DNA from 3 places in the Paenibacillus kribbensis genome. Region 3 is predicted to be linked to each of the others. Evidence: predicted binding sites of a transcription regulator. Region 3 holds the regulator's gene; each other region holds the start of a gene.

Region 1 (3,283 bases), 310 kb from region 3:
CATCCGAATCATTCTTAGAAATGAACTGATAATCCAACGGCCATGATAATCATCAGGGCTTTGGTAAAATGCAAAAAAAGAAACGGGGGCAATTAAAGCGGTAGGGCTACCTTCAGCCAAAATTGCGATCCGTCCCTCCATTAGATTAGCAGTTACCCGGTCCGGCCGTTCCGTGCTGAGCTGCTGAGGAAACAGGGAAAAAGGATTGTCCTCCGTAAACTCTTGAATAAAACCGGGAGGGAGTACCATGTCCGAGGAGATCGCTTTAATTCTCATCTTCACTTCTTCCACCAGCTCAGGATTAGCCAGGTCTTGAACATAGACGATAGCAATTTTAGTTCTCGTTCTAGATCCGACATAATAATAACGTACAACCAGCGACGGGTTGATAATTTGTTTGCGAATTAGATTGAGATTGATGGATAGCTGCTCAATAAATCCGTTGTGGGGTCCGCGAATAATCCCCTCGTTTTCCGGTTCATCCGTACTGCGAGTGTATGTTTTTTCGGAAGAAAGGATATAAAACTCTTCCGTGCGATCTATCATAAAAATGCAATATCCCTGAATAAGCGAATCAATGGCATTTTGGAGGTTAGTATCCTTTTGGCTGCTCAGGGTAGTGAACATTTGATGGGAGCTTGTGTCGGTCTTCTCGTATAAAGCACTCAGGATATGCGTCTGAATCATCTCCTGATCCACGAGCGAATCAATATAGAGAAGCATACTATCTTTACCGTCAACGGAAATCGCCTGTTTTTGTAAATCATCCGTATAAAAAAGCGCTTGCTCTATAAAAGAAACATTGCTGCTTAATTCAAAGAAAGCTGCGTCATGTCTGGTCAAGAGAGCACCTCCTTTTTGGATGAGATAGGTATAATGTGCGCCAAATGGATTGGATTTATCCACGATCTGGTGAATTATCCATTCTCGCATCTATTGGACTGTAGACGAGATTACAAGGGAACATCATCTTGGGTCAGATCAATTCCCAGATAATGTCCCAGTTTCCGTCTGACCTCACTGCGGGCAAAGGAGGAAAGCATGAAAAACCGCTTTTGATAACCGCGGCACATATACAAAACCTCTACACCTTCATGATTTCGGATTTCACTATATATTTTAATCCCTTGTCTTTTCATTTGGGCCTTCGTCTCTGCTAATTGAACTGCAACGCGCTGTTGTACTTCAGTCAGGCTACGAACGTACAGATCGGGCATTTTTAAAGGAGAGGTACTCAGAATACGAATGTCTCGCTCCAAAACATCCAGCACAAGGGTTAAAAGTACACAGATCTTGATCAACGCCGCATCTTTTTCGGAAGGTTGAGGGGCTTTACTCTTGTTGTCATGCAGCTTTTTGTTTGTCATAAAAATCTCCTTTACTCGGAGTAAGAATACAATATATAATAAGTGTACAGAACAAACGTTCCCTTTATACCTCATCATAGGAATTTTTCTGTTATGTAAGCAATCATCAATTATTGGAAAAGCAGCAGGAAAGCAAATTTTATAGTTTTATACCTGGTTTGAAGCACTAATCGGGGTGTCAATACACAGAACTTTTTGCTTGGATCGCCGGTGACAGTGAAACGGGATTTATGTTAAGCTAATGCTTAAAAAACTTACATAAAAGGAGAGATCGTTACTGATTGCGGTCAGTTGCTATTATTTATCATAAGAAGGTAGAGAAAGAAGGTATACATATTGTCACGTTCGTTGTATGCAGCGTTATTGCTACTGAGTCTTATTTGGGGTGGTTCGTTTCTGTTTATTAAAGTGTTATTGCTGCATCAAGTAGGACCGTGGACCATCGTTTTTCTCCGTTCCAGCTTCGGATTTGTTTTTATTGTCTTGTTGATGCTGTTTATGCGCATACCGTTTAAAATCAACAGCATTCCGTGGAAGTCCGTTATTCTGGTAGCTTTGGTCAACATGGTTTTACCATGGACTTTGATCGGTTTTAGTGAGACCAGAATAGCTAGCAGCATGGCTTCGGTATTAAATGCTACAACGCCCATTTGGACCATGTTGGTGGGGCTTGTCCTTTTCGGAGCTATATTTCATCGCCTACAGTGGCTGGGAATGTGTCTCGCTTTTGTAGGGATCATTATTTTACTGGGCATTAATCCTGCATCCATTATTTCAGTTGATCCTGTAGGTTTTGGATGTATGCTGCTTGCGACTCTCTGCTACGGATTTGGAACGCAGCTGTCCAAACGTTTTCTCTCCAATCTGTCCATGTATCAGGCTACCTTTGCGACACTGTTTGGTGCGGCAGTTGGGGGTGGTATCATGATGACAATTGTAGAGAGACCTGATTTGTCGATTGTTTTTGTTCCCGGTGTGTTTGGTTCCCTCGTAGGACTAGGGGTTCTGGGATCAGGAGTAGCGTATATTTTGTTCAACTATATGATATTGCGAGGAAGTGCAGAATTTGCTGCTTCGGTGACTTATTTTGTACCAGTGAGCGCTATTGTATGGGGATTTTTGCTGCTGAATGAGCATATTGGCTGGAATGTTCTTGCCGGACTCGTTCTTATCCTGGGAGGTGTATTTATGGCCAATCAGCGTAGAACAGTCAAATTAGCTGGATAATAGCGCTGTAAACGGGTAGAAATACGCGGGAGTATATTTTATGTGCATTCGCCAAACCTTCGGTATAATGCTGTAATTCGCACATACAATAAAGCATGCTCGCACATACCATAAAAAATATGGTGCAGCCATAAAAAGCAAGCTTTTTAGCAAGTGGTAAGGTGTGGTATAATAATTTATAGAAATACAAGTACCACAGAAATGTCGGAGTTTTATTCCACAAAAGAAAGGATCAGGATACCATGTGTCCCCGAAGGATACTTCCCCAAAGGACGATTTGGAAACGATTTGATCTGTCTTATACTTAGCTTTTCCGCGGAGTAACGTCAAGTTGCGAAAGCCAACTCTGCGGAAGAGGGGATTGTACATGCGAAGGACCAAGTCCTCAAGGCACATTTTACCCGGTAGCTTCCGTAAGAGTGGGCTCATCCACAATAAACTTACGAGAAACCGAGGGAGCCTGTATGAGGAAAACTTACGAATCTATCGTGAACAATGGAGCACTAAGGCAGATTGTTGTCATGCTGCTCGGAACATGCATTTTAGCTTTTACGTACTATCACATTAATGCTCAAAATCATTTGTCAGAAGGCGGATTTGCGGGCCTGGCCCTGCTGGGACATTATGCCTTTGGCATATCTCCGGCGTGGAGTATGCTGTTGCTGGATATTCCTGTCATCATTCTGGCA
Region 2 (3,283 bases), 610 kb from region 3:
AACCAGTTATGTAACAGCCTATGATCTGTCGAGGACAGCCATGACAAGCATGGCCGAGTTGTTTTTTACGGAACGATAATTTTGTAGTATCTTCACAAGCTTTAAAAGCGTGACGTTGATATAAGGGCGGGTAGTAGCGGAGCGGTTCATTTGAATCTGGAGAAGCGGTAGCGTTCGCCTTTGCAGGGGGATTCTTACCATTAAAAACATTTATAAAATCCCAAGAATCCCCGTGCAACAGCGATCGTAAGATCAAATGAATCGCGGAGCCGCACCCCATCGAACACCACGCTTATAAGGACTTTGAGTAATCCAAGAATAGGAGTGAGGGTTTTGCCTTCAGTAATATTAGAACGAGGCCGAAAAAAAAGGCTGGAGCACGCACACCCTTGGGTGTTTAAAAATGAAATAGCCAAGGTCGAGGGCGATCCGGTGGCGGGCGAGCTGGTCAGCATTGTTAACCATCAGGGTCGATATTTGGCGACAGGCTACTATAATCCGGCTTCACAAATTACGGTGCGTGTGCTATCGTACGAGCCGCTGGAAGCCATGGACAAAAGCTTCTTTGTTGAACGCTTCCGCAATTGTCTGGAACACCGTGAACGTTTTGTGACCGGAGGAGATGCGTATCGGCTAGTGTACGGCGAGGCTGATTTTTTGCCTGGACTGATTGTAGACCGTTTTGGTGATGTATTGGTCGTGCAGCTGTTAACGCTGGGCATGGATCGGCGCAGGGAAGAAATCAGGGACGCGCTCGTTGAAGTGATGGGACCTGTCGGTATATATGAACGCAGTGATGTATCCGTCCGCGAGTTGGAAGGACTGGAACAGACGAAGGGGCCTTTGTACGGTGATTGCCCGCGCCATGTCGTGGTAACGGAAAATGGCTTGCAAATCAAGGTCGATATTGTGGAGGGCCAGAAGACAGGTTATTTCTTCGACCAGCGTGAGAATCGTGCGGCGATTGCACCGTTGATGACAGGCTGGGGTGCGCGCAGCGGAATTACAATGCAGGAAGTTGCAGAACAAGGCGGCTCTGGCACCACGGTTATGAAGCCTGTAAATAAAAGCGGCAAGGTTGTTGAATTCCCGTTTTGGGATGGCGCAACCGTACTGGAGTGCTTTTCACATACCGGAAGCTTTACACTTCATGCATGTAAATACGGGGCCAAAAAAGTAACTTGTCTTGATATTTCCGAGCATGCGATTGAAAGCGCCAGGGATAATGTCAAGCTGAACGGCTTCGAGGAACGCGTCGAGTTTGTCGTCGATGATGCTTTTCAATATTTGCGCAATCAGGTCAAAGGTGTAGAGGAACGAGCAGCCAGAGCCGGGGGCAAGGGGGATACGTCCAAGCCGCTAACAGCTGGTGGCGGACGTACGTTTGACGTGGTTATTCTTGATCCGCCAGCCTTTGCCAAAACGAAAAGTGCGGTCAAAGGAGCTACGCGGGGATATAAAGATATCAACCTGCACGGGATGAAGCTCGTTAATGAGGGGGGCTATCTGGTGACAGCGAGCTGTTCGTACCATATGCGTCCCGAACTGTTTCTGGACACGATTAAGGAAGCGGCGGCTGATGCAGGAAAAATCCTCCGTCTGGTGGACTGGAGAGCAGCCGGCAAGGATCATCCGCAAATTTTGGGCGTGGAGGAAGGCCATTATTTGAAATTCGCGATCTTTGAGGTGCGCAGCCAAAAACAGCTGTAGGTGTGGAAACACAGTGAATCGTCTTTGGGATAGCTAAAGATGGCTAAATAAGTAAAATAGGCTCGTTTAATGTATACATCAGTCCTGTAGAGAAGGCATGCATCAAGCCAACCTGCGGGACTGTTTGTTTTTTGAGGAAGGATATATTGCTGCAAAATGGCAAACGTACGTTCTTTTCTCCCTTGCCTCGTGTGCTATACTGTTAAATAGAATGTTGTTCGTTGGAGAGGAGGCCGCATCATGTCGGTCCGTTTGTTGATTGGCCGCTCAGGCAGTGGTAAAAGCACGCTAATCCGTCATGAAATGACATCTATGCTACGCGAGCAGCCGCTAGGCAAGCCCATGTTGCTGCTCGTACCGGAGCAATCGTCATTTGCTTCCGAGCATGCGTTGCTTACAGAAGCCGGAAACGGTATTCAGGGGTCGGTGCGCGCCCAGGTGATGGGATTTCATCGTCTTGCTTATTTAGTCATGCAGGAAACCGGAGGTTCAGCGCTGGTGCCGGTGACGGAAGAGGGCAAGAAGATGCTTTTATATAAAATTATACGTCGTCGCAAGGATGAACTGAGTTTGTTCAAAGACTCGGGGGATCAGCTTGGCTTTGTGGACCGGTTGAATACGTTGTTTACGGAGCTAAAGCAGTATGGGAATGATACCCGGTCTGTACCAGAGCAGCTGGAGCGCATGCATGCCGCAGGGGAGACGGTCCCGATTTTGCGCGGTAAGCTCAAGGATATCAGTTTAATCTATGAGGATTTTGAACGAGAGCTGGCGCTTAAATATATTGACGGTGAGGATACGCTGCGCATGCTGGCAGAACAGATTGCCGAGTCATCTCTTGTGCGCGGGGCAGATATTTGGATGGATGGCTACCGCAGGTTTACGCCGCATGAATACAAGGTGGTAGAGCAGCTTATGCTGCACGCCTCTTCGTTGACGGTGGCGCTGACCTGCAACCGCAGCTACGAGAGCGGACAGCTTCCGCATGAGCTGGATTTGTTTCATCCGTCGGCAGCTACCTATGTAAAGCTTAAAGGAATGGCCGACGAGCTGATGATAGAGATGCGGACCCAATTATTGCGCCCAGATCCAATGCCGAGGTTTAAGGAGCGTTCGGCGTTGGCGTATTTGGAGGCATATTTTGAACATCGTACAGGGTATCGGATACCGCAGGAGCTACGGGATCAATGGGCAGACAAGCAGCCGGAGGGCATAAAGCTGTACGCTGCTGCCAATCGTCGTGCAGAGCTGGAAGGGGCCGTACGCGAAATGCGCCGTCTGGCCCGGGATGAAGGCGCGCGTTATCGGGAAATGGCTTTGTTTGTACGTCATATTGAGGATTATGAGCCGTGGGTGGAACCGATATTCAAGCAATATGGGGTTCCGGTATTCCTGGATCAGCGAAGAAGTGTACTGCATCATCCCTTAGTGGAAATGATTCGGGCTTCGCTGGATATCGTCCAGCGGCGTTGGCGGTATGAAGATGTATTCCGTGCGGTCAAAACGGATCTTCTGTTGCCGCTGGATGGTCGGGTTAGCCGTGAGGACATGGACCGTCTGGAAAATTATGCAC
Region 3 (3,283 bases):
AAAGCTACTCTTCCTCCTTAAATAAAATGTTGATTTTTGGTGCGATAATATCTGCTATAACTATTTCTATAACTTTATACATGCTCTACAATTCTATTGCAATAGGTCTTCTTTCCATTTCTTTATTAACATTCGGTATATCTTATTTCTTTTCAGAGAAAGGGGATTATGAGGATGCTAGAAGCGCTATCCAGGCGCATCGCGGCAGAAATAAAGAGATCTGATCCTGATGGTCCAACAAGTTTAGAGGTGATGGAATATGCGCTTGCAATAAAACTTACTGAAATCTCAACGATAATTTTTGTTTCCATTATAGGATGGTTTACAGGACATTTTTTCGGAGCATTATTGGCTCTTGGGAGCCTGATGCTAATTAGAAGATTCTCGGGAGGAATTCATTTTTCCAACCTCAATTTCTGTGTTTTTTTTACAACGATAGTATGCACCATCATTCCTTTTATTCCCCTGAGTTTGTCGGTAATTTTAATTACTAATGTTTGCTCATTGCTGATATTTATTGCTTATGCACCGAATCATTTTATTTATATTAATAAGACTGAGAATCACAAATATTATAAACTAATATGTATTTTTATTTGCATGTTGAATTTTTTCGTACAATCATCCATAATATCCCTATCCTGTGTTGTACAATCTTTCAGCATTCTGCCTTTATGGAGAGGAGGTGAACGTAAATGGATATGAAATTGGCAAGATTATTGAATGTAAAATTGGGTAAATACGCTGATGAATCAACCAAAAAAGAAAAAACAATATTTGGAGCTAAGCCAGTACCAGCAGAGTTGAAGAAAAAAGAAAAGAACTAATTATTTGGACTGTCTTGAGCTCCTTTTTAGAAGGAAGTGGAAATGGGCTCTCGATCAATATGATACCATACTAAAATGTGAAATCTCTTAGCGCTCTGAGCGTTGAGGGATTTTTTCGAAGAAGGACGATACATTTTAGCAGTAGCATGAGGAGTCTGTGGCAAAGTGGACGTGTGAACAAAAAAAGCAGGAAGAATCCTTCCCGCTTTTTGCTGACAACGGCTATTAACGTCTGCGTCGTCCATCATTTACGTTAAACAGGTTAATAGCCAGCGCGTTACCTACTGCACGCGCGTTGGCTCTTTGATTGGAACGGATGTTTAATCTTCTTCTTCTGTTTCTTCTGCTCATCATATCACCTCCCTTCAAATATAATGAAGGTATGGTTGAACTTACTCGTCTTCATCTTTACGCTTGCGCTTGGAAATTTTGATATTCAATGCATTGGTAGCCAAGGCATTACCGCTCTTTGCTTTAGCAGCTGTAGCCTGAAAGACTTTAACGATCAGATATTGGTTTTTTCCGATGCGCTGCTTATATGTTTTGACTTTACTTCTGATCATCTGGCATGTCTCCTTTGCTTAGGTCTGCTTTATACATATGTCAATAGTGCTAGTAATGTATAAGCATAAATCTATTGAAAGCAAAAAGAAGCGAATACCTATGATTCTAAGAATTTATAAAAAAACGTATAGGTATAAAATGAGTGAAAGATCCTTTGAAAGAGGGAGGTTTTTTATAGCTGATAAAATGGTTTAAGCCATAGCTGCTGAAAAGGAAAGAATAGTTATTAGTTACATAGATGAACATAAAATCAATCAAAAACCGGCTTGCCCTAGGCAGCCGGTTTTTGAGGTAGTGGATAAAATAACGGGGAAGAAAAAGTGATAAATCAGTGGAAGTCCCGGAAGAGTCCTACAACCTTGCCCAAAATGCTGACATGCTTCAGGCGAAGCGGTTCAAAGGCTGGGTTCTCTGGTTGAAGCCGGATATGATCTTTTTCTTTGTAGAAGGTTTTAACCGTTGCTTCATCTTCATCTGTCATGGCTACAACAATATCACCGTTATCAGCAGTTTGTTGCTGACGTACAATTACATAGTCACCGTTAGCAATACCAGCTTCAATCATGCTTTCGCCTACAACAGATAACATGAATATTTTATCCTCACCAACAAAATGTTGGGGAAGAGGAAAGTAATCTTCGATATTTTCTGTCGCCGTAATAGGAAGACCGGCAGTTACTTTACCGACAACGGGAACACGACTAATGGAGTAATTAATCAAATTGCTATTATCCGCCTCGTCTTGGCCAAGTAACTCAATGGCCCGTGGTTTCGTTGGATCGCGACGGATGAGTCCTTTTTTCTCTAAACGGTCCAAATGACCGTGAACCGTAGAGCTGGAGGCTAATCCGACAGCCTCGCCTATTTCGCGTACAGAAGGGGGATAGCCCTTTAGACGCACTTCATTGCGGATAAATTCAAGAATGGCCTGCTGGCGGCTCGAAATCTTAGACATACCGTATCAACCCCATTTAGTAACGTTTGGGAAAATTATAGCATAGAACCTCCGTTCGCACAAACATAAGTTCTAAATAATCTCTAAAAATATTTGCGAACTTTTGTTCTGTTGTCTATTGAACAAAACAAACGTTCGTGTTATATTGTGAAAAAACATAAGAACAAACGTTTGGAGGACGCAGCCAATGATGAGATATAGCACATATCAAAGTATTTTTCCGATGAATTTAGAAAAGATGCAGGAGAATCAAAAGAAAGGGAGCAAAGGATTTTCACAATTGATTGCACAGATGATTACCAATACTCTCTTACTTAAGCTTCTCATTCTAGTTATTGTTGTTTGGATTGCAGGTGCAGGCGTTTTGACAGTTTTCGCAGCACCTTCAGTTCCGAAGGTAGAGGTAACCAAGCTGACAGTACAGCCTGGGGACACATTGTGGCAGATTGCAATCAAACATAAACCGGAACGAATGGATACACGAGTATATATAGAAGGAATTGTACGGATTAACGGGCTGGAAGATCGGGGAGTGCAGGCAGGTCAGGTGCTCAAGCTTCCGTACTTCTGATCTATACACCGTTAGGGCTTGTTAGGGGCGTGATGTGGGAACCTTGACAAGCTCTTTTCTACATGTCAAAGTGTATTATATCTTTGCTTTTATGGAGGGGACATAATTTGGATATAGACAGCTTGGTACAGCGCATCAATGAATTAGCGCGCAAAGCAAAATCCGAGGGATTAACGGAAGAAGAAACTACAGAGCGTGCCAATCTTCGGGAAATTTATTTAGGTAACATTCGCCGTAATTTTCGGCAACAGCTTGAAACGATTGAATTTGTGGACGATGATACGCCAAAGGGTAATGGCGGGCTTAAGCATTAATGTCGCCAGGGCGGCTTGACCTGCATAATTTGACTTTTGTTTTTAGGTATCT

Evidence for each region. Region 3 encodes LexA, which represses DNA repair genes until DNA is damaged. Its sites were predicted from a motif close to CGAACATATGTTCG; they were not measured.
Region 1: a site for LexA is predicted at 1,416-1,429, ahead of B4V02_RS09765 (YhjD family protein). Genes of this name have one in related genera too.
Region 2: a site for LexA is predicted at 1,871-1,884, ahead of addB (helicase-exonuclease AddAB subunit AddB). Genes of this name have one in related genera too.

What each region holds. Positions count from the first base shown of each region.
Region 1 is NZ_CP020028.1:2,182,243-2,185,525, forward strand. It holds gene B4V02_RS09760 (spore germination protein) at 1-843, opposite strand, end outside; gene B4V02_RS09765 (YhjD family protein) at 954-1,367, opposite strand; gene B4V02_RS09770 (DMT family transporter) at 1,704-2,594, shown strand; gene B4V02_RS09775 (YitT family protein) at 3,059-3,283, shown strand, end outside.
Region 2 is NZ_CP020028.1:1,880,002-1,883,284, forward strand. It holds gene B4V02_RS08380 (class I SAM-dependent rRNA methyltransferase) at 334-1,710, shown strand; gene addB (helicase-exonuclease AddAB subunit AddB) at 1,951-3,283, shown strand, end outside.
Region 3 is NZ_CP020028.1:2,490,399-2,493,681, forward strand. It holds gene B4V02_RS11300 (hypothetical protein) at 1-224, shown strand, start outside; gene B4V02_RS27210 (accessory gene regulator B family protein) at 253-705, shown strand; gene B4V02_RS26985 (hypothetical protein) at 696-827, shown strand; gene B4V02_RS26990 (hypothetical protein) at 1,053-1,181, opposite strand; gene B4V02_RS26135 (hypothetical protein) at 1,220-1,390, opposite strand; gene lexA (transcriptional repressor LexA) at 1,720-2,346, opposite strand; gene B4V02_RS11315 (LysM peptidoglycan-binding domain-containing protein) at 2,537-2,917, shown strand; gene B4V02_RS11320 (DUF896 domain-containing protein) at 3,025-3,231, shown strand.